3 regions of the Streptomyces sp. NPDC018029 genome follow, and region 3 is predicted to be linked to each of the others. Evidence: predicted binding sites of a transcription regulator. Region 3 holds the regulator's gene; each other region holds the start of a gene.
The links. The regulator HrcA, encoded in region 3, represses chaperone genes, less so after heat shock. The targets are predictions, from matches to a motif close to TTNGCACTCNGNNNNNCNGAGTGCNAA.
Positions count from the first base shown of each region.

Region 1: groL (chaperonin GroEL) is a predicted target of HrcA. The motif match lies at 3,699-3,725, and genes of this name have one in related genera.
Region 2: groL (chaperonin GroEL) is a predicted target of HrcA. The motif match lies at 2,240-2,266, and genes of this name have one in related genera.

Region 1 covers NZ_JBIRFV010000005.1:169,151-177,042, reverse strand. Annotated here, with positions in the region: gene ACH4D5_RS17105 (esterase/lipase family protein) at 543-1,853, shown strand; gene groL (chaperonin GroEL) at 1,945-3,570, opposite strand; gene ACH4D5_RS17095 (cold-shock protein) at 3,900-4,103, opposite strand; gene ACH4D5_RS17090 (MoaD/ThiS family protein) at 4,523-4,798, opposite strand; gene thrC (threonine synthase) at 4,885-6,204, opposite strand; SAM riboswitch class I at 6,198-6,326, opposite strand; gene ACH4D5_RS17080 (glucosyl-3-phosphoglycerate synthase) at 6,503-7,447, shown strand; gene ACH4D5_RS17075 (trehalose-6-phosphate synthase) at 7,498-7,892, shown strand, end outside.
Region 2 covers NZ_JBIRFV010000003.1:155,885-163,776, reverse strand. Annotated here, with positions in the region: gene ACH4D5_RS09400 (SDR family NAD(P)-dependent oxidoreductase) at 1-428, shown strand, start outside; gene groL (chaperonin GroEL) at 602-2,230, opposite strand; gene groES (co-chaperone GroES) at 2,344-2,652, opposite strand; gene ACH4D5_RS09385 (polysaccharide deacetylase family protein) at 3,170-4,096, opposite strand; gene ACH4D5_RS09380 (methyltransferase domain-containing protein) at 4,179-5,429, shown strand; gene ACH4D5_RS09375 (RNA polymerase sigma factor) at 5,426-6,697, opposite strand; gene ACH4D5_RS09370 (YciI family protein) at 6,770-7,123, opposite strand; gene ACH4D5_RS09365 (MFS transporter) at 7,166-7,892, opposite strand, start outside.
Region 3 covers NZ_JBIRFV010000001.1:512,060-519,951, reverse strand. Annotated here, with positions in the region: gene ACH4D5_RS02310 (SpoIIE family protein phosphatase) at 1-823, shown strand, start outside; gene hemW (radical SAM family heme chaperone HemW) at 864-2,096, shown strand; gene ACH4D5_RS02300 (DUF3097 domain-containing protein) at 2,113-2,931, opposite strand; gene ACH4D5_RS02295 (MBL fold metallo-hydrolase) at 2,967-3,701, opposite strand; gene hrcA (heat-inducible transcriptional repressor HrcA) at 3,857-4,873, shown strand; gene dnaJ (molecular chaperone DnaJ) at 4,874-6,013, shown strand; gene ACH4D5_RS02280 (nitronate monooxygenase) at 6,271-7,344, shown strand; gene ACH4D5_RS02275 (16S rRNA (uracil(1498)-N(3))-methyltransferase) at 7,341-7,892, shown strand, end outside.

The sequences.
Region 1 (7,892 bases), on a different contig from region 3:
GACCGGGCCGCACCCGGCAGCGAAACGGGATGACCCATCCCAGGGATACCCGTCGGCCCCACCCCTGGCCGTCCGGGTCAAGGTCAACGTGCGGTGGAGGGGCGGGAGTCAAGGGTGGAGCGGAGCGGAATCGGCGTAGCCGACGCGACCGCAGGGAGCGCCCTTTACTGCCGGCCCGGAGGCGCCACACTCCGGAAAGTCCGGGCGGCCCCGGTCACCATCAAAGTCGCAGGCCAACCGAAGTCACCACCCCGCCCACCCCGGTCGGCTTCGCGACAGAGTTGACGCCCCCCGGCGGGAGCCGGCCCGTGGCGAGTTGGCCGACGCGCCGCGCCCCGCCAGGGTGCGGCGGCAAGGAACCCCCGTACGACCCAGGCCAAGGCCCCCCACCCCACCCGTCACACGCGTACGCGGCCGAACTCCCCCTGTCCGAAAGGCCCCCGGCCCCGGCGCGGATTGCCGCGAGCGGGTGTCGGCGACTACTCGACGTATCAAAGATGGCACCGGACGTCACCACACCAGCGCGACCGGAGGGGACCCTCATGAGCAAGCGCAACGAACCCGACCGGCCGGACCGGGCCGAGCAGCCGGTTCAGCCCGATCTTCAGGAGATGGACGAGCGGGAGGTGGCCGAGGCGATCGGGTCGGCCGCCCGCATCACCCTCGCCCCGGGCCCCCGCGAGGCCCGCGAGGCCCCCGCCGCCGCCCCGCAGCCCGACGACGAGTGGGCGCTGCCCGGCGGCACCGCCTGGGTGTACCTCGCCGACCGGGCGAAGGGCCTGACGCGGCCCGTCGTCATCAGCGACGGCTTCAGCTCGGGACCGAGCGACCTCGACTTCTCCTGGGAGATCATGGAACGCGGCCCGTTCCCGTTCCTGAGTGCTCTGCGCGGCCGCGGGTACGACGTCATCCTCGTCGGCTTCGACGAGCGGAGCGCGTCGATCCTGGAGAACGCCGAGGTCGCCAGGGCCGCGATCCTGGAGACCATCGCGCGGCGCAACGGCGATCACCCGCTGACGGTCGGCGGATTCAGCATGGGCGGACTCGTCACGCGGTACGCGCTCGCCAAGATGGAGCACGACGGCGGGACGGGCGAGAACGACCACCAGACCGCCCTGTACTTCTCGTACGACAGCCCGCACCGCGGCGCCTGGATACCCGTCGCGCTGCAGTCGTTCGCGCACTACATCCGGCGCCTCAACGCGGCGTTCTCGAACCAGATGAACAGTCCGGCCGCCCGCCAGCTGCTGTGGCAGCACATCAGCGAGTGGGGCGACACCCCGGACACGGACAAGGAGCGCGGCACCTTCCTCGCCGAGCTGGACCGGGTGGGCCGCTGGCCCTCGCGGCCGAAGAAGATCGGCGTGTCCAATGGCTCCCGCATCGGCGAGAGCAACGGCATCCCGGCCGGCGAGCAGGCCTTCCACGGCAAGGGCCTGGCCATCACCGGCACCCACCTGTACACGCAGTCCGCGGGCGAGGACCAGCTCGTCGCCCAGCTGCGGGTGGTGACCCTGCGCAGGCCCCGCATCCGCACCACGGGCCTGCCCGAGATCGACGGCGCGCCGGGCGGCACCCTGGAGGGCTTCGGCATCCTCGCCGACGAGCTGAACAAGATCCCCGCACTGATCGGCCTCGGCTCCGAGGCGGACTTCCGCGAGCACTGCTTCGTGCCGACGGTCAGCGCCATCGCCCTGCGCGACATCGACACCCACGAGAAGCTCTACGCGCCGGTCACGGCCTCCGCGGAGGAGGAGAGCGAGCTGGACGAATTCCTCTGCGCCTCCCGGAACGAGGGCCACACCCTGGTCACCGAGGAACTCTGCACCTGGATCATGGACCGCCTGCCGTAGGGCGGGACGGGAAACGCCCGAGGGCGGCACCCCTTCGCGAGAAGGAGTGCCGCCCTCGGTACGTACGGGACAGTGATCAACCAGAGGTCGATCAGAAGTCCATGTCACCGCCCGGCATGCCGCCGCCGGCCGGGGCAGCGCCCGCCTTCTCCGGCTTGTCGGCGATGACGGCCTCGGTGGTGAGGAACAGCGCGGCGATGGAGGCGGCGTTCTGCAGGGCAGAGCGCGTCACCTTCGCCGGGTCAAGGATGCCCTCGGCGATCATGTCGACGTACTCACCGGTCGCGGCGTTCAGGCCGTGGCCGACGGTCAGGTTGCGCACCTTCTCGACGACGACACCGCCCTCGAGGCCGGCGTTGACCGCGATCTGCTTCAGCGGGGCCTCGAGGGCCAGCTTCACAGCGGCGGCACCGGTGGCCTCGTCGCCCTCAAGCTCCAGCTTCTCGAAGACCTGGGAGGCCTGCAGCAGGGCCACGCCACCACCGGCGACGATGCCCTCCTCGACGGCCGCCTTCGCGTTGCGAACGGCGTCCTCGATGCGGTGCTTGCGCTCCTTGAGCTCGACCTCGGTCGCGGCACCGGCCTTGATGACGGCCACGCCGCCCGCGAGCTTCGCCAGGCGCTCCTGGAGCTTCTCGCGGTCGTAGTCCGAGTCGCTGTTCTCGATCTCGGCGCGGATCTGGTTGACGCGGCCCTGGACCTGGTCGCTGTCACCGGCACCGTCGACGATGGTCGTCTCGTCCTTGGTGATGACGACCTTGCGGGCGCGGCCGAGCAGGTCGAGACCGGCGTTCTCCAGCTTGAGGCCGACCTCCTCGGAGATGACGGTGCCACCGGTGAGGATGGCGATGTCGCCGAGCATGGCCTTGCGGCGGTCACCGAAGCCCGGGGCCTTGACGGCGACGGACTTGAAGGTGCCACGGATCTTGTTGACGACCAGCGTGGACAGGGCCTCGCCCTCGACGTCCTCCGCGATGATCAGCAGCGGCTTGCCCGACTGCATGACCTTCTCCAGGAGCGGAAGGAGGTCCTTCACGTTGGAGATCTTGGAGTTGACGATCAGGATGTACGGGTCGTCGAGCGACGCCTCCATACGCTCCATGTCGGTGGCGAAGTACGCCGAGATGTAGCCCTTGTCGAAGCGCATACCCTCGGTGAGCTCCAGCTCCAGACCGAAGGTCTGGGACTCCTCGACGGTGATGACGCCTTCCTTGCCGACCTTGTCCATCGCCTCGGCGATGAGCTCGCCGATCTGGGTGTCGGCGGCGGAGATGGAGGCCGTCGAAGCGATCTGCTCCTTGGTCTCGACATCCTTCGCCTGCTCGAGCAGGGCGCCGGAGACGGCCTCGACGGCCTTCTCGATGCCGCGCTTGAGGGCCATCGGGTTGGCACCGGCGGCCACGTTGCGCAGACCCTCGCGCACCAGGGCCTGGGCCAGGACGGTCGCGGTCGTCGTGCCGTCACCGGCGACGTCGTCCGTCTTCTTCGCGACCTCCTTGACCAGCTCGGCGCCGATCTTCTCGTACGGGTCCTCGAGCTCGATCTCCTTGGCGATGGAAACACCATCGTTGGTGATCGTGGGGGCGCCCCACTTCTTCTCGAGGACGACGTTGCGACCCTTGGGGCCCAGGGTCACCTTGACGGCGTCGGCGAGCTGGTTCATGCCGCGCTCGAGGCCGCGCCGTGCCTCCTCGTCGAACGCGATGATCTTGGCCATGTGAAGTGGTCCTCCCGGACGGGGTGGAAACGCAAACGGACCGTGCTGGTGCCCGCGACGGACGGACTGCGTGCCGTGTGGTTCCTTGCCCCACGCGGCCTGCGGACCTCACCGACCCGATCCAAGTTCTGTCACTCTCACTCGGAGAGTGCTAAGCCCAATGATTAGCACTCGACCCCCACGAGTGCAAGGTGCTCCCGCCAGATCCGCCCGGCGCGCGGGAGCACGGACGCCCCCCGGGGGCCCGCACCGGACGCACACGAGGGGCCCGTACCCCTGTGGGATACGAGCCCCTCGCGATGCTTGCTTCGGTGGTCGATCGCGCCGAGCTAGACGGCGAGCTTGACCATGTCCGCCTGCGGACCCTTCTGGCCCTGCGAGATCTCGAACTCGACTCGCTGACCTTCTTCAAGGGTGCGGTAGCCGTCCATCTGGATCGCGCTGTAGTGGACGAAAACATCCGCACCACCGTCGACCGCGATGAAGCCGTACCCCTTCTCCGCGTTGAACCACTTGACGGTGCCCTGAGCCATGCCTAACTCCCCTATTACTGGCCCTTGCACAGGACCGCACTTCGCGGACCCGGGTCAGACCTCACCCCCCACTGATTGGGGGTGTGCGCCGGAACGCGTCGACCGCCGCTGAATGTATCTGTCCAACTGCCGTCTGCAACAGGTCAATCGGACGAGAATTCTGGGCGCGCCCGATCGGTAATATGCGGAGAATTCACCGGAATCCAGGGCAAGTCGGGCCGGGCAAAAGGCACATGGGGCTCAAATGGGCAGTGCGCTTTGGCTACTTCTTGTCGGCTCCGGGCCGACTTCGTATATGCACTCGGCACTGACGGCGAAGCACGCTTCCCAACTGTACCGCGCTCAACCAAGCAGAATTGCCCCCTCCGCTTCTCTCGCGGAGGGGGCAATTCGAATTACGCAGGGTGCTTGCGAAAAGGTCAGCCGCCGGCGACGGCGGGAATGATCGAGACGCCCGAGCCGTCCGGCGTGGCCGTCTCCAGGCCCTGCTCGAAGCGGACGTCGTCGTCGTTCACGTACACGTTGACGAAGCGGCGCAGCTTGCCCTGGTCGTCCAGGACGCGGGCGGCGATCCCGGTGTGGTTCTTCTCCAGGTCGGCGATGACCTCACCCAGATTCGCCCCTTCGGCGGCAACCTCGGCCTTGCCGCCGGTGTAGGTGCGCAGAATGGTGGGGATGCGAACGTTGACACTCATGGTTCACCTCAGGGGGATACGGGCCCCGTAAGGGGCGCGGGGAACTGCGCGACCAGCCACAACGGCCCCGCAGGGAAGCAACAACCTCAGCCGGCAAGGCCCGCGGAGCGAAACGCCTCAAGGCTCGGCTTGATCGTGGCGGTGGCCTGCGAAGTCTCGGCGACAGCGTCAAGCGTCTTCAGGCCGTCCCCGGTGTTCAGGACCACCGTGGTGAGGGCCGGGTCGAGAAGCCCCGCCTCGAAGAGCTTCTTCGTGACGCCCACCGTCACACCCCCCGCGGTCTCCGCGAAGATCCCTTCCGTGCGGGCGAGCAGCTTGATCGCCTCGACGACCTGCTCGTCGTTCACGTCCTCGACCGCCCCGCCCGTGCGGCGCGCGATGTCCAGGACGTACGGCCCGTCGGCGGGGTTGCCGATGGCCAGCGACTTGGCGATGGTGTTCGGCTTCTGGGGGCGTACGACGTCGTGGCCGGCCTTGAAGGCGGTCGACACCGGCGAGCAGCCCTCGGCCTGCGCGCCGAAGATCTTGTACGGCTTGTCGGCCACCAGGCCGAGGGCGATGAGCTCCTTCAGCCCCTTGTCGATCTTCGTGAGCTGCGAGCCGGAGGCGATGGGGATGACGAGCTGGTCGGGCAGCTCCCAGCCGAGCTGCTCGCAGATCTCGTACGCGAGGGTCTTGGAGCCCTCGCCGTAGTACGGCCGCAGGTTGACGTTGACGAAGCCCCAGCCCTCGCCCAGCGGGTCGCCGATGAGCTCGGAGCAGAAGCGGTTCACGTCGTCGTAGTTGCCCTCGATGCCGACGAGTTCACCGCCGTAGACCGCGGCCATGACGACCTTGCCCTGCTCCAGGTCGTGCGGGATGAACACGCAGGAGCGGAAGCCGGCGCGGGCGGCGGCGGCGCCGACGGCGCCCGCGAGGTTGCCGGTGGAGGAGCAGGAGAGCGTGGTGAAGCCGAAGGCGCGCGCCGCTTCGAGGGCCTGCGCGACGACGCGGTCCTTGAAGGAGTGCGTGGGGTTGCCGGAGTCGTCCTTGACGAACAACTTGCCCTGCTCGAAGCCGAGTTCACGGCCGAGGTTGTCGGCCTTGACGAGCTGGGTCCAGCCGGGGTTCAGGTTCGGCTTGTCGGCCACGTCGGCGGGGACGGGGAGCAGCGGGGCGTAGCGCCAGATGTTGGCGGGGCCTGCCTCGATCTGCTTGCGGAGGGCTTCCGGGTCGCCGAGCGGCAGGTCGTACGCGACTTCGAGGGGGCCGAAACACTCGACGCAGGCGAAGATCGGGCCGAGCGGGAACGTGGTGCCGCACTCACGGCAGGAGAGGCCGGAGGCGGGCCCGAGGTCGACGGAAGGGGTGGTGCTCTGGGTGGCGACGGTCTGCACAGCCATGGAGGCGAGGCCCTTTCTCCTCATCTTCCTCGCGACGCATCTCGCCGCGAGACGGAATTGGCACCTTCCCCACCGTGACCTCGCGGTCGGCGGGAGGGTTGCCGGGGCTTCAACGGGCCGTTTCCCTCTGCCCCTCTGGATGAGCGGTTTTCGATTATGGGTTTCAGTTGTCGATCTCAACGCGGCGGTGACCCCGACATGCGATGGTCACCGGCGTTGTTCAAGACTGTAACCGAAGCCCCGGACCCTTGAGATAGTCGTCCGAACCGCGAGATGGATCACATCGATCACCTCATCGATCACCTATGGGAGGACCGCGACCGTGCTGGAAGAGGTCGAGCGCTGGCTCAGCAGGCGTTCCTGGTCCGTCGCCGACCGGCCGCCGGCCCGGCTCGCCGAGGCCAAGCGCGCCGGCGGCGCCTCGGTGAGCGTCGTGCTGCCCGCGCTCGACGAGGAGGGGACGGTCGGCGAGATCGTCGCCGAGATACGCCGCGAGCTGATGGAGAAGGTCCCGCTGGTCGACGAGCTGGTGGTGATCGACTCCGGCTCCACGGACCGTACGGCCGAGGTCGCCGCGGCGGCGGGCGCGAAGGTCGTCCGCAGGGACGAGATCCTGCCGCGCGTCCCCGCGGTCCCGGGCAAGGGCGAGGTGCTGTGGCGCTCGCTGCTCGCGACGAGCGGTGACATCGTCGCGTTCGTCGACGCGGACCTGCGGGAGTTCTCCGCGGACTTCGTCTCGGGGATCGTGGGACCGCTGCTCACCGACCCGGACGTGGCCTTCGTGAAGGCGATGTACGACCGCCCGCTCGGCGAGGCCGCCGGGCAGGGCGGCCGGGTGACGGAGCTGATGGCGCGGCCGCTCCTGAACATGCACTGGCCGCAGCTTGCGGGGTTCGTCCAGCCTCTCGGCGGCGAGTACGCGGCCCGCAGGTCGCTCCTGGAGCGGCTGCCGTTCCCCGTCGGGTACGGCGTGGAGCTCGGCCTGCTCGTCGACGCGCTGCACACGGTGGGCCTGGACGCGCTGGCACAGGTGGACGTCGGGGTGCGCAAGCACCGGCACCAGGACGGGCAGGCGCTCGGGCGGATGGCGGCGGCGATCTACCGGACGGCACAGCTGCGGCTCGCGCGCGGGCATCTCGTACGCCCCGAGCTCACGCAGTTCGAGCGGGGCGAGCACGCGTTCGTGCCGCGGACGTACGCGGTCGACACGGAGGAGCGGCCGCCCATGACGAGCATCGCCGAGTACGCGCACCGCCGCGTGGCGTGACCCGGAGCCCGTACGTTTGCCCGGCCCCGGGACGGGCTACGTTTTGCCACATGGTCTCCGAGCACGGTTCGTCAGCAGCACAGGTACTCGTCGCGTCCAACCGCGGCCCCGTCTCGTACACCGTCGGAGAGGACGGTGAGCTGACCGCCAGGCGTGGCGGCGGCGGCCTGGTCTCCGGGCTCAGCGCCATCGGCGACGAGGCGGACGCCCTGTGGGTGTGCGCGGCGCTCGGCGACGGCGACCGCGAGGCGGTGCGCCGGGGCGTCGGTGAGCCCGGCGTACGGATGCTGGACATCGACGCGGACGTCCACGCGGACGCGTACAACGGCATCGCGAACTCGGTGCTGTGGTTCGTCCACCACCTGCTCTACCAGACGCCGTTGGAACCGGTCTTCGGACCGGAGTTCCGCGCACAGTGGGCGGCGTACGAGACGTACAACCGGGC
Region 2 (7,892 bases), on a different contig from region 3:
GGCTGACGTCGGCGGCGACGGCGTCGATGCGGGACCGCGGCCGCGGCGGTGTCGTGAACGTGGCGTCGGTGGCGGCGTTCGTGCCGCGCGGGACGTACGGCGCGTCCAAGGCGTGGGTCGTGCAGTTCACGCAGGGCGCGGCGAAGGACCTGGCCGGGTCCGGGGTGCGGCTGATGGCGCTCTGCCCCGGCTTCGTACGCACGGAGTTCCACCAGCGTGCCGGGATGGGTACGTCGAACATCCCCAACTGGATGTGGCTCGACGCGGACAAGCTGGTCGCGGTCGCCCTGGCCGACCTCGCCCGCGGCAAGACGCTGTCCGTCCCCGACCCGCGGTACAAGGCGCTGATGGGGGTGGTGAAGGTGACGCCGCGGAATCTGCTGGGCGGGGTCACGTCGCGGACGGGCCGCAAGTACGGGCCGCAGTAGCTTCCCGGGGAGGGGACGCCCCTTAAGGGGCGCGGGGAACTGCGCGAGGACGGACCACGGCCCGCACCCGTCCACGTGAGCGCAACCCGGCAGACGCGAAGCCGGAATGGGCTGAGGCCCGGCTCCCCGTAAGGGAAGCCGGGCCTCAGTCACCGTTCAAGCGAGCGCAGCGGTCAGTGCGAGTGGCCGTGACCGTGGCTGTGACCGGCGTCGGCCTCTTCCTCGGCCGGCTTCTCGACGACCAGGGTCTCGGTCGTGAGGAGCAGGGAGGCGATCGACGCGGCGTTCTCCAGGGCGGAGCGGGTGACCTTGACCGGGTCGATGACGCCGGCCTTGACCAGGTCGCCGTACTCACCGGTCGCGGCGTTGAAGCCGAAGCCCTTCTCGAGCTCGGCGACCTTCGAGGTGATGACGTAGCCCTCGAGGCCGGCGTTCTCGGCGATCCAGCGCAGCGGCTCGACGGCGGCGCGGCGGACGACGGCGACACCGGTGGCCTCGTCGCCCTCCTTGCCGAGGTTGCCCTCGAGGACCTTGACGGCGTGCACCAGGGCGGAGCCACCACCGGAGACGATGCCCTCCTCGACCGCGGCGCGGGTCGCGGAGATGGCGTCCTCCAGACGGTGCTTCTTCTCCTTCAGCTCCACCTCGGTGGCGGCGCCGACCTTGATGACGCACACGCCGCCGGCCAGCTTCGCGAGGCGCTCCTGGAGCTTCTCGCGGTCCCAGTCGGAGTCCGTGGCCTCGATCTCGGCCTTGATCTGGGCGACGCGGGCGTCGGCGTCGGCCTTGTTGCCGCCGCCGTCGACGATCGTGGTGTCGTCCTTGGTGATGGTGACGCGGCGGGCGGTGCCGAGCACGTCCAGGCCGACCTGGTCGAGCTTGAGGCCGACCTCCTCGGCGATGACGGTGGCACCGGTGAGGGTGGCCATGTCGCCGAGCATCGCCTTGCGGCGGTCGCCGAAGCCGGGGGCCTTCACCGCGACGGCGTTGAAGGTGCCGCGGATCTTGTTCACGACCAGGGTCGACAGGGCCTCGCCCTCGACGTCCTCGGCGATGATCAGGAGCGGCTTCGAGGAGTTGGCCTGGATGACCTTCTCGAGCAGCGGCAGGAGGTCCTGGATCGACGAGATCTTGCCCTGGTGGATCAGGATGTACGGGTCGTCGAGGACGGCCTCCATACGCTCCTGGTCGGACACCATGTACGGCGACAGGTAGCCCTTGTCGAAGGCCATGCCCTCGGTGAAGTCGAGCTCCAGGCCGAAGGTGTTGGACTCCTCGACGGTGATGACACCGTCCTTGCCGACCTTGTCCATCGCCTCGGCGATGAGCTCGCCGACCTGCGGGTCCTGGGCCGACAGACCGGCGACGGCCGCGATGTCGGCCTTGTCGTCGATCGGGCGGGCGGTGGCGAGGAGCTCCTCGGAGACGGCCGCGACGGCGGCGTCGATGCCCTTCTTCAGGGCGGCCGGGGAGGCGCCGGCGGCGACGTTGCGCAGGCCTTCCTTGACGAGGGCCTGGGCGAGCACGGTGGCGGTGGTGGTGCCGTCACCCGCGATGTCGTTGGTCTTGGTCGCCACCTCCTTCACCAGCTGGGCGCCGAGGTTCTCGTACGGGTCGTCGACCTCTACCTCGCGGGCGATGGTGACGCCGTCGTTGGTGATGGTCGGGGCGCCGAACTTCTTGTCGATGACGACGTTGCGGCCGCGGGGGCCGATCGTCACCTTGACCGTGTCGGCAAGCTTGTTGACGCCGCGCTCAAGGGCGCGACGGGCGTCCTCGTCGAACTTCAGGATCTTCGCCATGGGAGCGATTCAGCCCTCTCGAAAACTCGGTTGTAACGAACTACGCCCCTCGCCGCCCGGCAATCAGCGGGGTGACCAGGGGCGCAGCTCGGAAAGCAAATCTGCTGGGTGAACTACTTCTCGACGATCGCGAGCACGTCGCGGGCCGAGAGGACGAGGTACTCGTCACCGTTGTACTTCACCTCGGTGCCGCCGTACTTGCTGTACAGCACGACATCGCCGACCTTCACGTCGAGCGGCAGGCGCTCGCCGTTCTCGAAGCGGCCCGGGCCCACGGCGAGGACAGCACCCTCCTGGGGCTTCTCCTTCGCGGTGTCCGGAATGACCAGGCCGGAGGCCGTGGTCTGCTCGGCGTCGAGCGGCTGGACCACAATGCGGTCCTCAAGCGGCTTGATGGCAACCTTGGAGCTGGCGGTCGTCACGATCCGGTCTCCCCCTTCGGAGATCTCACGGGGTTAAGAGTCTGAGGTGTGGCGACCAGGTGGATCCGTCGTCGCGGGTGCCGGACCTGCCCGTCGCTGTTGGCACTCTCCAGTGGGGAGTGCCAGAAGCGAGACTAGGACGCGGGTTAGCACTCGGTCAAGCGGAGTGCCAATCGGCTGCGCGCCGGGCGTCAGCGGAGGGGGGTACTCGTTGCCCCTTCGGGGCAACGGGTTGCGGTCGTCCGGGGTTCCCCGTCGGCGACAGGGGGGCGCCTCGGTTCTTCGTGCTCGGCACCGTGGGCTGTGCCCACCCGTTCCGCCCAGCGGAACGCCTGCCCACAGCGGCGAGCGTCCGGTTCTCCCGTGGGCTTGCGTGAGGGGAGTTTCTCCGCTGCCTTTCTGCCCAGTCGCTCGATCGGGTCCACCGAATCCGCGCAGCCCGTGAGCAGTGCGGGCGCGAGTGCTCCGCACAGGAGGGCCGCGGCGAGGATGCGGCGGTGCGCTCGCGCCCGCGGGGTCACAGGTAGTCCTCCAGCCTGGCCACCGCGTACCCCTTGGCGGTGACGGTCTTCATGACCCGGCGGACCATGTCGGGCATGGTGCCCTTCCAGTCCTCACGCCCCCGGAAATGCGTGAGGATGATGTCGCCGGGGTGCAGGTCCTTGTCCCACTCGCGCCACTCCATGCGGTCGGCGAAGGCCTCCGACGCCCAGAGGGGCACCGCCTTGATCCCGCAGGCCTTGGCGGCGCGCAGGGTGTCCTCGTTGTAGTTGCCGTACGGCGGGCGGAAGAGCTTGGGGCGTTTGCCGTAGCGCTTCTGGATGACGTCCTGCATGCCGCAGATCTCGCGGCGCTGACCCTCGTACGAAAGTCCGGGCATGTAGGGGTGGTTGAGGGTGTGGTTGTTCAGGACGACGCCGCGGGACTGCATCTTCTTGAAGTAGGCATAGTCCTCCTTGACGAGGTAGTCGCTGAGGAACGCGGTGTACGGGATCCGCAGGTCGCTCATCATCCTCAGCAGCGCCGGGTCCTTCTCGGCACCGTCGTCGATGGTCAGGAAGACGACCTTCTTCTTGGTGGGGATGGTCGTGAAGACCGGCGGCAGGCCCTTGTGCCCCTTGACCTCGAAGCCCTTGCGGGTGGTGAGCCGCGGCTTGGTCCGGGGTGGCGCGGGTGCCGCGAGCGGGGTCTTCGCCAGGCCCCAGCGTTTGGCCGCCGCGGCCCGTGCCACCTGGACCGCTGCGAGTTTCCTGGCGTAGGCGTCGAGGGCGCGGGCGGGTGGGGCGTTGAGCGGCTGCTGGCCGTGGGCGGGTCTCACGCCGTCGGATTCGTCCCCGGAGACGCAGCCCGATGCGATCGCCGCGACGGACAGGGCGGCCACCAGGACACGCACCTGATTCTTCCGCCTTCTGGCGGATTCTTCCTTTTGTCGTACTAGTTGCATGGCGCCGGATCCTCGCAGTTCAAGGCCGTGGCGAGGGCCCGACACCGCCACCGGCCGACCACCATCCACCGACTGGCCCACAATGGGGCAGGTGAACGACCCGAACACGCCGAGCGGCCACGAGACCGACCTCGGCGACCCCCTCGCCGCCTTCGCCGCCCTGCGCACCGACGAGGGCCTTGCCCTGCTCGACGAGGTGCGGGACGTCGAGCCCGCGCAGGAGCTCGCCGCCGCCACCCGGCTGCGCCGCACGCACCCGGCGCTCCTGGTCTCCGCCGCCATCGCGCAGGCCCGGCTGCGCCGCCGAGCCGCCGCGAAGTTCGGCGCCGAGGACGCGGCCCGGATGTTCTTCACGCCGAACGGCGTCGAGCAGTCCACGCGCGCCTCCGTCGCCGCCCACCGCGCCACGAGCTTCCGGGACCTGGGCGTCCGTTCACTCGCCGACCTCTGCTGCGGCATCGGCGGCGACGCCATCGCGCTCGCGCGGGCCGGGATCTCCGTGCTCGCTGTCGACCGCGACCCCCTGACCTGCGCGGTCGCCCGCGCCAACGCCGACGCCCTCGGTCTCGCTGACCTCATCGAGGTCCGGGAGGCGGATGTCACCGAGGTGGACACCTCCGCGTACGACGCCGTCTTCGTCGACCCGGCACGGCGGGGCGGGCGCGGCCGGATCTTCGACCCCGAGGCCTACTCCCCGCCCCTGTCCTGGGCGATCGGCGCCGCGCTCGAGGCCACGCTCGCCGCGCTGAAGATCGCGCCCGGCATCCCGCACGAGGCGATCCCCGCCGAGGCCGGCGCCGAGTGGATCTCGGACGGCGGCGACGTGAAGGAGGCCGTGCTGTGGTTCGGCACGGACACCCCCGCCTCGCACCGCGCGACGCTCCTGCCCGGCGGCGCCTCCCTGTGGACCTCGCTCGCCGCGATGCTGCCGGACCCGGAGGTGCGTCCCGTCGGGCGTTACCTGTACGAGCCGGACGGCGCCGTCATCCGCGCCCACCTGGTCGCCGAGGTCGCCGCGCGGGTCGGGGGCGGGCTCATCGACGAGACCATCGCGTACGTCACCTCCGACGCCCGGCACGACACCCCGTACGCCACCGCGTACGAGATCACCGACCAGCTGCCCTTCAACGTGAAGAAGCTGAAGGCGCTGCTGCGGGAGCGCGGGGTCGGCATCCTCACCGTCAAGAAGCGCGGCTCCGCCGTCGAGCCGGAGGAGCTGCGGCGCAAGGTGAAGCCGCAGGGGAAGAACGCGGCGACCGTCTTCCTCACCCGCGTCGCGGGCGCCCCGACCATGCTGATCGGCCACCCGGTCACCCGGGGGACACAGCCCTAACAGCCGGCCGCCCGCTCCAGCAGCAGTTCGCGTTCCCGCATGTTCCTGGCCAGCGACGCCGCCCGCTCGAACTCCGCGCGGGCCTCCGCCCGCCGGCCGAGCCGCGCCAGCAGGTCACCGCGCACGCTGGGCAGCAAGTGGTAGTCGCGCAGCGCGGACTCGGCGGCGAGCGCGTCGACCAGGACCAGGCCGGCCTCCGTGCCCTGGGCCATCGCGACCGCGACCGCCCGGTTCAGCTCGACCACCGGGGAGGGGGCGCGGGCGGCGAGCAGGCCGTAGAGGACGGCGATCTGCTGCCAGTCGGTGTCCTCGTACGTGTGCGCGTGCGCGTGGCAGGCGGCGATCGCGGCCTGGAGGGCGTACGGACCGAGGCCCCCGGCGGGCGAGGCCGCCATGCTCTGCGCCCGCGCGAGCGCGGCGAAACCGCGCCGGATCAGCAGCTGGTTCCAGCGGGTGCGGTTCTGGTCCTTGAGCAGCACGGGCTCGCCTGAGGGGCCCGTGCGCGCCGCCGTGCGCGAGGCCTGCAGTTCCAACAGCGCGGCCAGGCCGTGCACTTCGGACTCGTCGGGCATCAGGGCGGCGAGCACCCGGGCGAGGCGCAGCGCGTCCTCGCACAGGGCGGGGCGCAGCAGGTCGTCCCCCGCCGTGGCGGCGTACCCCTCGTTGAAGATCAGGTAGATGACTTCGAGGACCGAGCCGAGGCGGGCGTCGCGGTCCGGGCCGTAGGGGACCTCGAAGTCGATGCCCCCGGCGGCGAGGGCGCGCTTGGCGCGCACGATCCGCTGCGCCACGGTCGACTCGGAGGCGAGCACGGCGCGGGCGATCTCGCCGGTGGTCAGGCCGCCGAGGAGGCGCAGCGTGAGCGCCACCCGGGACTCGGCGGAGAGCACCGGGTGGCAGGCCGTGAAGATGAGGCGCAGCAGATCGTCGTCGATGGCGTCGGGGTCGGCGGTCTCGTCGACGTGGGGCGCCGTGGTCTCCAGGTCGCGGCCGACCTCCGCGAGCTTCTGGGCGTAGCGCTCGCGGCGGCGCACCAGGTCGATGGCGCGGTGCCGGGCGGTGGCCATGAGCCAGGCGCCCGGGTTGTCCGGGACGCCCTCCCCGGGCCACCGTTCGAGGGCCGCCACCAGGGCGTCCTGTGCCAGCTCCTCGGCGATGCCGACGTCCCGTACGATCCGCGTGACGCCGGCGATGATGCGTGGCGACTCCATGCGGAAGACGGTCTCGATGACCTGGCGGGGCTGCTCCGGCGGATGGCTCACGGCCATCCATCAGAGCATCCCCGCACGGGACCCGCAAAGGCGCGCGCCGGTCTTGGCGGCTCTCGGAGCCTGTGGCTCTCAGCCCTCGATCTCCCGGACCTCCGCGGTGATCGTCCAGTGGTCGTCGTGGGTCTTGAGGAACCGTGTGGTCCACTCGACCGCCTCGGCCATGTCCTTGGCCTGGCAGATCGAGTAGCCGCCGATGACCTCCTTGGTCTCGGTGAAGGGGCCGTCGGTGGTGGACACTTCGCCCTTGTCCCACGTCACGCGGGTGCCTTCGGAGGTCGGCTTCAGGCCCGCGGTGTCGAGCATCACCCCGGCCTTGGTGATCTCTTCGAGCAGTGCGCCCATGCGCTCCTGCATCTCGGGGCTCGGGCCGCCCTCGGGGGCGTTGTTCTCGTCGATGCGGATCAGTGTCAGGTAGCGCGGCATGGTGGTCTCCCATCGGGTGGCGGCGGGGCTTCTCCTCGCCTCTCACCCTTGCGACGAACGGGAGACGCCCGTTTCGACATCGTCGCCGAGATTTTTCGAAGTTTCTTCGCGTGTGTCTGCGCCGGAGGGGGTTTCCGCAGGTCGCAGCGGTGCCGGGGTGGGTGTACGGCGTCCGTGCAGCACCGCCGTCGCGAGGGCGGCCGCCACCAGGAGGGCCGCCGACACGGCGAAGGCCGCCGCGTACCCCTCGGCGAGCGCGCCCGGGCCCCGCTCCGGGCCCGTGGCGTGCGCGGCGACCGTGACCAGGACCGCGAGGCCCAGCGAGCCGCCGAGCTGGCGCGAGCTGTTGAGCAGGCCGGCGGCCATGCCGGTCTCCGCGGGGTCGACGCCGCTGGTCGCCGCGGTGCCCAGCGGCACGAAGCACATGCCGATGCCGACGCTCGCGACGAGCGAGGGCCCGAGGACGGAGCTCAGGAACGTGCCTCCCGCCTCGACCGTCAGTGCGAACCAGCCGAATCCGGCGGCCCCGAGCAGCCCGCCCGTCACGAGCAGCGCCCGCTCGCCCAGGTGCCCCACGGTCCTGGTCGCGACCGTCGACCCGGCCACGACGCCCGCGCAGAACGGCAGGAACGCGGCGCCGGCCGCCGTCGGCCCGTACCCCATCACCTGCTGGAGGTAGAGCGAGGTGAAGTAGAAGGCGGCGAACTGCCCGGACGACATCAGCAGGGCGAAGACGTTCGCGGAGAGCACGGGGCGGTGTGCCGTGCCG
Region 3 (7,892 bases):
GGCCCGGCGCTACCAGCGCCAGGCCAACATCAGCCAGGTCCTCCAGCGCGGGCTGCTCCCCAGCAAGGTCGCGGAGATCCCCGGCGTCGAGAGCGGCCTGGTCTACGAACCCCGGGACAAAGGCGGCCCCGGCGGCGACTTCTACGACGTGTTCCAGGCGGGGGAGGGCCGCTGGTGCTTCGCGCTCGGCGACGTGCAGGGCAAGGGGCCGGAGGCGGCCGTCGTCATCGGGCTCGCCCGGCCCTGGCTGCGGCTCCTCGCCCGCGAGGGGTACCAGGTCGCGGAGGTCATGGACCGTCTCAACCAGCTGCTCCTCGACGACGCGACCGAGGCGGCGGACGCGGCGGCGGCGGTCGTCGCGGTGGCGGGCGGGCAGGGCGTGCCGCCCGACGGGCCCACCTCGCGCTTCCTCTCGCTCCTGTACGGGGAGCTCGTGCCGTACGAAGGGGGCGTGCGCTGCACGATCGCGTGCGCCGGGCATCCGTTGCCGCTCCTGCTCTCCCCGGAGGGAGAGGTACGGGAAGCGGCCACTCCGCAGATGCTGCTCGGGGTCGTCGACGACGAGACGTACACCAGCGAGAGCTTCGAGCTGCGGGCCGGTGAGACGCTGCTGTGCGTCACGGACGGCGTGACCGAGCGCCGGACGGGGCGGCGCCAGTTCGACGACGGGAACGGGCTCGCGGCGGCGCTGGCCGAGTGCGCGGGGCTCGACGCTCCGCTGGTGGCGGAGCGGATCCGCAGGCTCGTCCACGAGTTCTCGGAGCGGCCGCCGGACGACGACCTCGCGTTGCTGGTGCTTCGGGCTCAGGGAGCGAATGAGTGAGCGGCGCGGGGTTGCCCGAGGGTGCGGGACAATCGAAGACATGCCTTCCGCACTGCCCGATGGTGAGCCCATGCCCGAGGACGGGGCGCTGCCCGCGTCCGCCCTGGACGGCGCGGCCTCCCGCCCCCTCGGCTTCTACCTGCACGTCCCGTACTGCGCCACGCGCTGCGGCTACTGCGACTTCAACACGTACACCGCCACCGAGCTGCGCGGCTCCGGTGGCGTGCTCGCCTCCCGGGACAACTACGCGGACACCCTCGTCGACGAGGTGCGGCTCGCCCGGAAGGTCCTCGGGGACGACCCGCGGCCCGTGCGGACCGTGTTCGTCGGGGGCGGTACGCCGACGCTGCTCGCCGCCGGGGACCTGGTGCGGATGCTGGGCGCCGTGCGGGACGAGTTCGGGCTCGCGGTCGACGCCGAGATCACGACCGAGGCCAATCCGGAGTCCGTCGACGCGGCGTATCTGAGCGAGCTGCGGGAGGGCGGGTTCAACCGGGTCTCCTTCGGCATGCAGAGCGCGAAGCAGCACGTCCTGAAGGTGCTCGACCGTACGCATACGCCCGGGCGGCCCGAGGCGTGCGTCGCCGAGGCGCGGGCGGCCGGGTTCGACCACGTGAACCTGGACCTGATCTACGGCACGCCGGGCGAGACCGACGACGACTGGCGGGCCTCGCTCGACGCGGCGATCGGGGCCGGTCCCGACCACGTGAGCGCCTACGCGCTGATCGTGGAGGAGGGCACGCAGCTGGCCCGGCGGATCCGGCGCGGGGAGGTGCCGATGACCGACGACGACGTCCACGCGGACCGGTACCTCATCGCCGACGAGGTGCTGGGCGGCGCGGGCTTCGACTGGTACGAGGTGTCCAACTGGGCGACGTCCGAGGCCGGGCGGTGCCTGCACAACGAGCTGTACTGGCGCGGGGCCGACTGGTGGGGCGCCGGGCCGGGCGCGCACAGCCACGTGGGGGGCGTGCGGTGGTGGAACGTCAAGCATCCCGGGGCGTACGCGGGGGCACTGGCGGGCGGGGGGTCGCCCGGGGCCGGGCGTGAGGTGCTCTCCGCCGAGGACCGGCGGGTGGAGCGGATCCTGCTGGAGCTGCGGCTGCGGGAGGGATGTCCGCTGTCGCTGCTGAGGGAGGCCGGCCTGGCCGCCTCCCGGCGGGCGCTGACGGACGGGCTGCTCGAAGCCGAGCCCTATGGGGCCGGGCGGGCCGTGCTGACGCTGCGGGGCCGGTTGCTGGCCGACGCGGTGGTGCGGGACCTGGTCGACTAGGTCTCGCACCACCGCGTCACGGCAGGGTGACGAAGTCGATCAGTTCTTCGACCCGGCCCAGGAGCGGGGGCTCCAGGTCCTTGTAGGAGTGGACCGAGTTCAGGATGCGCTGCCAGGCCGCGCCGGTGTTCTCCGGCCAGCCCAGGGCTCTGCACACGCCCGTCTTCCAGTCCTGGCCGCGTGGCACGCGGGGCCAGCCGGGGATGCCGACGGAGGCGGGTTTCACCGCTTCCCATACGTCGATGTAGGGGTGGCCGACCACCAGGGCGTGGGCGCTGGTGACCTCCGCCGCGATGCGGGACTCCTTGGAGCCGGGGACCAGGTGGTCGACGAGGATGCCGAGGCGGGCGTCGGGGCCGGGGGCGAACTCGGCGACGATCCCGGGGAGGTCGTCGATGCCTTCCAGGTACTCGACCACGACGCCCTCGATGCGGAGGTCGTCGCCCCAGACGCGTTCGACGAGTTCGGCGTCGTGACGGCCCTCCACGTAGATACGTCCCGCGCGGGCGACCCGGGCCCGCGCCCCGGGGACGGCCACCGAACCGGAGGCGGTACGGGAGGGACGTACAGGAGCAGAAGCCTGCGTGGGCCGGACCAGGGTGACCGGGCGGCCGTCCAGGAGGAACCCGCGGGGCTCCATCGGGAACACGCGCTGCTTGCCGAAGCGGTCCTCCAGCGTCACCGTCGGGCCCTGCGCCGTCTTCTCGCAGCGGATCACCGCCCCGCAGAAACCGGTGCTCAGCTCCTCGACCACGAGGCCGGCGTCCGCCGCCACCTCCGGTACGGGCTTCGGCTTCTTCCAAGGGGGCGTGAGGTCGGCGGAGTACTGGCGCATTCCGGTGACGATAGGAAGAGCGGAAGGCGTTGCGGTCACGACACGCCGAAGCGGGCTGCCAGTGTGGCGCGTTGCGCGCGGACAAATGCCGCATTCACCGTGGCGCCGTGTCCGGGGACGTACAGCGCGTCCTCGCCGCCCAGGTCGAGGAGGCGGTCCAGCGCCGCAGGCCACCGCTTCGGCACCGCGTCCGGGCCCGCCTGCGGTTCGCCCGACTCCTCGACGAGGTCACCGCAGAAGACGATCTCCGGTGCGCCGTCGGTGCCGGGGACGAGGACCGCCAGGTCGTGGCCCGAGTGGCCGGGCCCGATGTTCGCGAGCAGCACCTGGAGGCCGCCCAGGTCGAGCGTCCACTCCCCGCACACCAGGTGGTGCGGGTGGACCAGCAGGTCGGCGGCCTCCGCCGCCGCGTCCGCGTCCAGGCCGTGGCGTACCGCGTCCTCGCGCAGTTCCTCGCGGCCCTTGGTGAAGACCGTCTCGATGCCCACCGCCCCGTACACCTCCACGCCCGCGAAGGCGGCCGCGCCGAGGACGTGGTCGAAGTGCGGGTGGGTCAGCGCGAGATGGGTGACCCGGCGGCCCCCGCCGAGGATTTGCCGGGCCTGTGTCCGCAGGGCCGCGCCCTCCGCGAGGCTCGACCCGGCCTCGATCATGAGGGCCGCGTCGTCCCCGACGACCAGCCCCGCCGTACAGTCCCAGCGGGGCAGGCGGCGCCGCCCCACGCGCGGTGCGAGCCGCTCCCAGCCCGCCGCTTCCCATGCCGGCGTCACGTTCATACGGTGACGCTATCCGCACGCGCGGTGTTCGGCAGCCGCTGTCTTGCCGGGGCCGTACCCGACGGCCGTACACTGACCCTTTGAAAGGCTGGCACTCGCCCGCGGTGAGTGCCAGGCGGGGCTCACAGAGACAGCTGGAGGTGTGCGCGATGCTCAGTGAACGCAGGCTCGAAGTGCTGCGCGCCATCGTCCATGACTATGTGGGGACGGAGGAGCCCGTCGGCTCGAAGGCGCTCACCGAGCGGCACCGTCTGGGGGTCTCCCCGGCCACCGTCCGCAATGACATGGCGGCGCTGGAGGAGGAAGGGTTCATCGCCCAGCCCCACACCAGCGCGGGGCGCATCCCGACGGACAAGGGGTACCGCCTCTTCGTCGACAAGCTCGCCGGCGTCAAGCCGATGACCGCGCCCGAGCGTCGCGCCATCCAGAACTTCCTCGACGGCGCCGTGGATCTCGACGACGTCGTGGGGCGTACGGTGCGGCTGCTCGCGCAGCTGACCCGGCAGGTCGCCGTCGTGCAGTACCCGTCGCTCACCAGGTCGACGGTGCGGCACGTGGAACTTCTCTCGCTGGCTCCGGCCCGGCTGATGCTCGTACTGATCACCGACACGGGACGGGTCGAGCAGCGCATGATCGACTGCCCGGCGCCGTTCGGCGAGAGTGCGCTCGCGGACCTGCGGGCCAGGCTGAACAGCAGGGTCGCGGGGCGCCGGTTCGCGGATGTGCCACAGTTGGTGCAGGACCTGCCCGAGGCCTTCGAGACCGAGGACCGCGGCACGGTCGCGACGGTCCTCTCCACCCTCCTCGAAACGCTCGTGGAGGAGACCGAAGAACGGCTGATGATCGGCGGAACCGCCAATCTCACCCGCTTCGGACATGACTTTCCCCTCACCATCCGGCCCGTTCTCGAAGCCCTTGAGGAGCAGGTCGTGCTCCTCAAGTTGCTTGGTGAGGTGCAGGATTCGGGCATGGCCGTACGGATCGGTCACGAGAACGCCCATGAGGGGCTCAGCTCCACGTCCGTGGTCTCGGTCGGCTACGGTTCGGGAAGCGAGGCAGTCGCCAAACTCGGCGTGGTCGGACCGACCCGCATGGACTATCCGGGAACGATGGGAGCAGTACGCGCAGTGGCACGTTACGTCGGACAGATCCTGGCGGAGTCGTAAGTGGCCACGGACTACTACGCCGTACTCGGCGTGCGCCGCGACGCTTCCCAGGACGAGATCAAGAAGGCCTTCCGGAGGCTGGCGCGTGAGCTTCACCCGGATGTGAATCCGGATCCGAAGACTCAGGAGCGCTTCAAGGAGATCAACGCCGCGTACGAGGTGTTGTCGGACCCGCAGAAGAAGCAGGTCTACGACCTCGGCGGCGACCCCCTGTCCCAGTCGGGCGGCGGCGGAGGCGCGGGCGGCTTCGGCGCCGGCGGCTTCGGCAACTTCTCCGACATCATGGACGCGTTCTTCGGGACGGCGTCGCAGCGCGGCCCGCGCTCGCGCACGCGTCGCGGCCAGGACGCCATGATCCGCCTGGAGATCGACCTCGAAGAGGCCGCCTTCGGGACCACCAAGGACATTCAGGTCGACACGGCTGTCGTCTGTACGACCTGCAGCGGCGAGGGTGCCGCGCCGGGGACGTCCGCCCAGACCTGTGACATGTGCCGCGGTCGCGGTGAGGTGTCGCAGGTCACGCGGTCCTTCCTCGGGCAGGTCATGACGTCGCGGCCGTGCCCGCAGTGTCAGGGCTTCGGCACCGTCGTGCCGACGCCGTGCCCCGAGTGCGCGGGCGACGGGCGGATCCGCTCGCGCCGGACCCTGACGGTCAAGATCCCGGCCGGTGTCGACAACGGCACGCGGATCCAGCTCGCGGGCGAGGGCGAGGTCGGCCCCGGCGGCGGCCCCGCCGGTGACCTCTACGTCGAGATCCACGAGCTGCCGCACGCCGTCTTCCAGCGGCGCGGCGACGATCTGCACTGCACGGTGACGATCCCGATGACCGCGGCGTCGCTCGGCACGAAGGTGCCGCTGGAGACGCTGGACGGCCTGGAGGAGATCGACATCCGGCCCGGCACGCAGTCCGGCCAGTCGGTACCGCTGCACGGGCGCGGCATCACGCACCTGCGCGGCGGCGGACGCGGCGACCTCATCGTGCACGTCGAGGTCCTCACGCCGACGAAGCTCGACCCCGAGCAGGAGCGGCTGCTGCGCGAGCTGGCGCAGCTGCGCGGGGAGGAGCGGCCCACGGGGCAGTTCCAGCCGGGGCAGCAGGGGTTGTTCTCCCGCCTCAAGGATGCGTTCAACGGGCGGTAGCGCCTTGAGCGGTGGCCTTGTCGGTCACCTGCGGGGCGGTGGGGGCTGGTCGCGCAGTTCCCCGCGCCCCTGAAGACGACCGTCCCGCGCCCCTTGAAGGGGCCCGGAACGGGCCTTCAAGGGGCGCGGGGAACTGCGCGAGCAACCCGGGACGGCCCGCAGTTGCCGACGGCGGTCGATGGGGCAGACGAGGCGGCGCACACCCGGCGCGGGGTACGCGATTCGGCACGGTCGAAGGAGCGTGGCACGATGCGTGCATGTCCTCCGCACTGACCGCTCTCTGCCGCCATCCGATCGTGCAGGCCCCCATGGCGGGCGGCGCCTCCGGGCCGCAGCTGGCCGCGGCCGTCGCCGAGGCCGGCGGGCTCGGGTTCCTCGCCGCCGGGTACAAGACGGCCGACGGGATGTACCAGGAGATCAAACAGTTGCGGGGGCTGACCTCGCAACCCTTCGGCGTCAACCTCTTCATGCCACAGCCCGACACCGCGGACCCCGCGGCCGTCGAGGTCTACCGCAGCCAGCTCGCCGGCGAGGCCACCTGGTACGAGACGGAGCTCGGCGACCCGGACAGCGGGCGTGACGACGGGTACGACGCCAAGCTCGCGATCCTCCTCGACGACCCGGTGCCGGTGGTCTCCTTCACCTTCGGGTGCCCCACCCGCGACGTCCTCGACGCGTTCGCGCGCGTCGGCACCCTGACCGTCGTCACCGTCACCACGCCGGAGGAGGCCCAGACCGCGCAGTGGGCCGGCGCCGACGCCGTGTGCGTGCAGGGCATCGAGGCGGGCGGACATCAGGGCACGCACAAGGACAACCCCGAGGCCGACGGCTCCGGGATCGGGCTGCTCTCCCTCATCACCCAGGTCCGCGAGACCGCGCAGATCCCGATCGTCGCGGCCGGCGGGCTGATGCGCGGCGCGCAGATCGCCGCGGTGCTCGCGGCGGGCGCGGACGCGGCGCAGCTCGGCACGGCGTTCCTCGTCACCCCCGAGTCGGGCGCCAACGCCCTGCACAAGCAGGCCATGACCAACCCGCTGTTCGTACGGACCGAGCTGACCCGGGCGTTCTCCGGGCGCCCCGCGCGCGGTCTCGTCAACCGCTTCATGCGCGAGCACGGTCCGTACGCCCCCGCCGCCTACCCCCAGGTCCACCACCTCACCAGCGGTCTGCGCAAGGCCGCGGCCAAGGCCGGTGACGCGCAGGCCATGGCGCTCTGGGCCGGACAGGGCCACCGGCTCGCCCGGGAGCTGCCCGCCGGGCAGCTCGTGGAGGTCCTCGCCGCCGAACTGGCCGAGGCCAGGGCCTCGTCGACGGCGGAGGGCGCCGCGTGACCGCCCCCGTCTTCGTCGTCGAGGACTTCACCGCGGGCGCCGACGGGCGGTACGTACTGGACGGCCCGGAGGGGCGGCACGCCGTCTCCGTGAAGCGGCTGCACGCCGGTGAGGACGTCGTCCTGACCGACGGCGCCGGGCGGTGGGCGCAGTGCGTGGTCCTCGACACCGAGGGCAAGGACCGGCTCGTCGTGCGGATGGACGCCGTGGCCGAGGAGCCCGAGGAGTCGCCCCGCATCACCGTCGTACAGGCGCTGCCCAAGGGCGACCGCGGCGAGCTGGCCGTGGAGACCATGACCGAGACCGGCGTCGACGCCGTCGTGCCGTGGACCGCGTCCCGCTGTATCACCCAGTGGAAGGGCGACCGCGGTCTCAAGGCCCTCGCCAAGTGGCGGGCCACCGCACGCGAGGCGGGCAAGCAGTCGCGCCGGGTCCGCTTCCCCGAGGTCGCCGACGCCGCGTCGACCAAGCAGGTCGCGGCGCTCCTCGCCGGCGCCGACCTCGCGGCCGTCCTGCACGAGGAGGGCAGCGAACCGCTGGCCACGGCG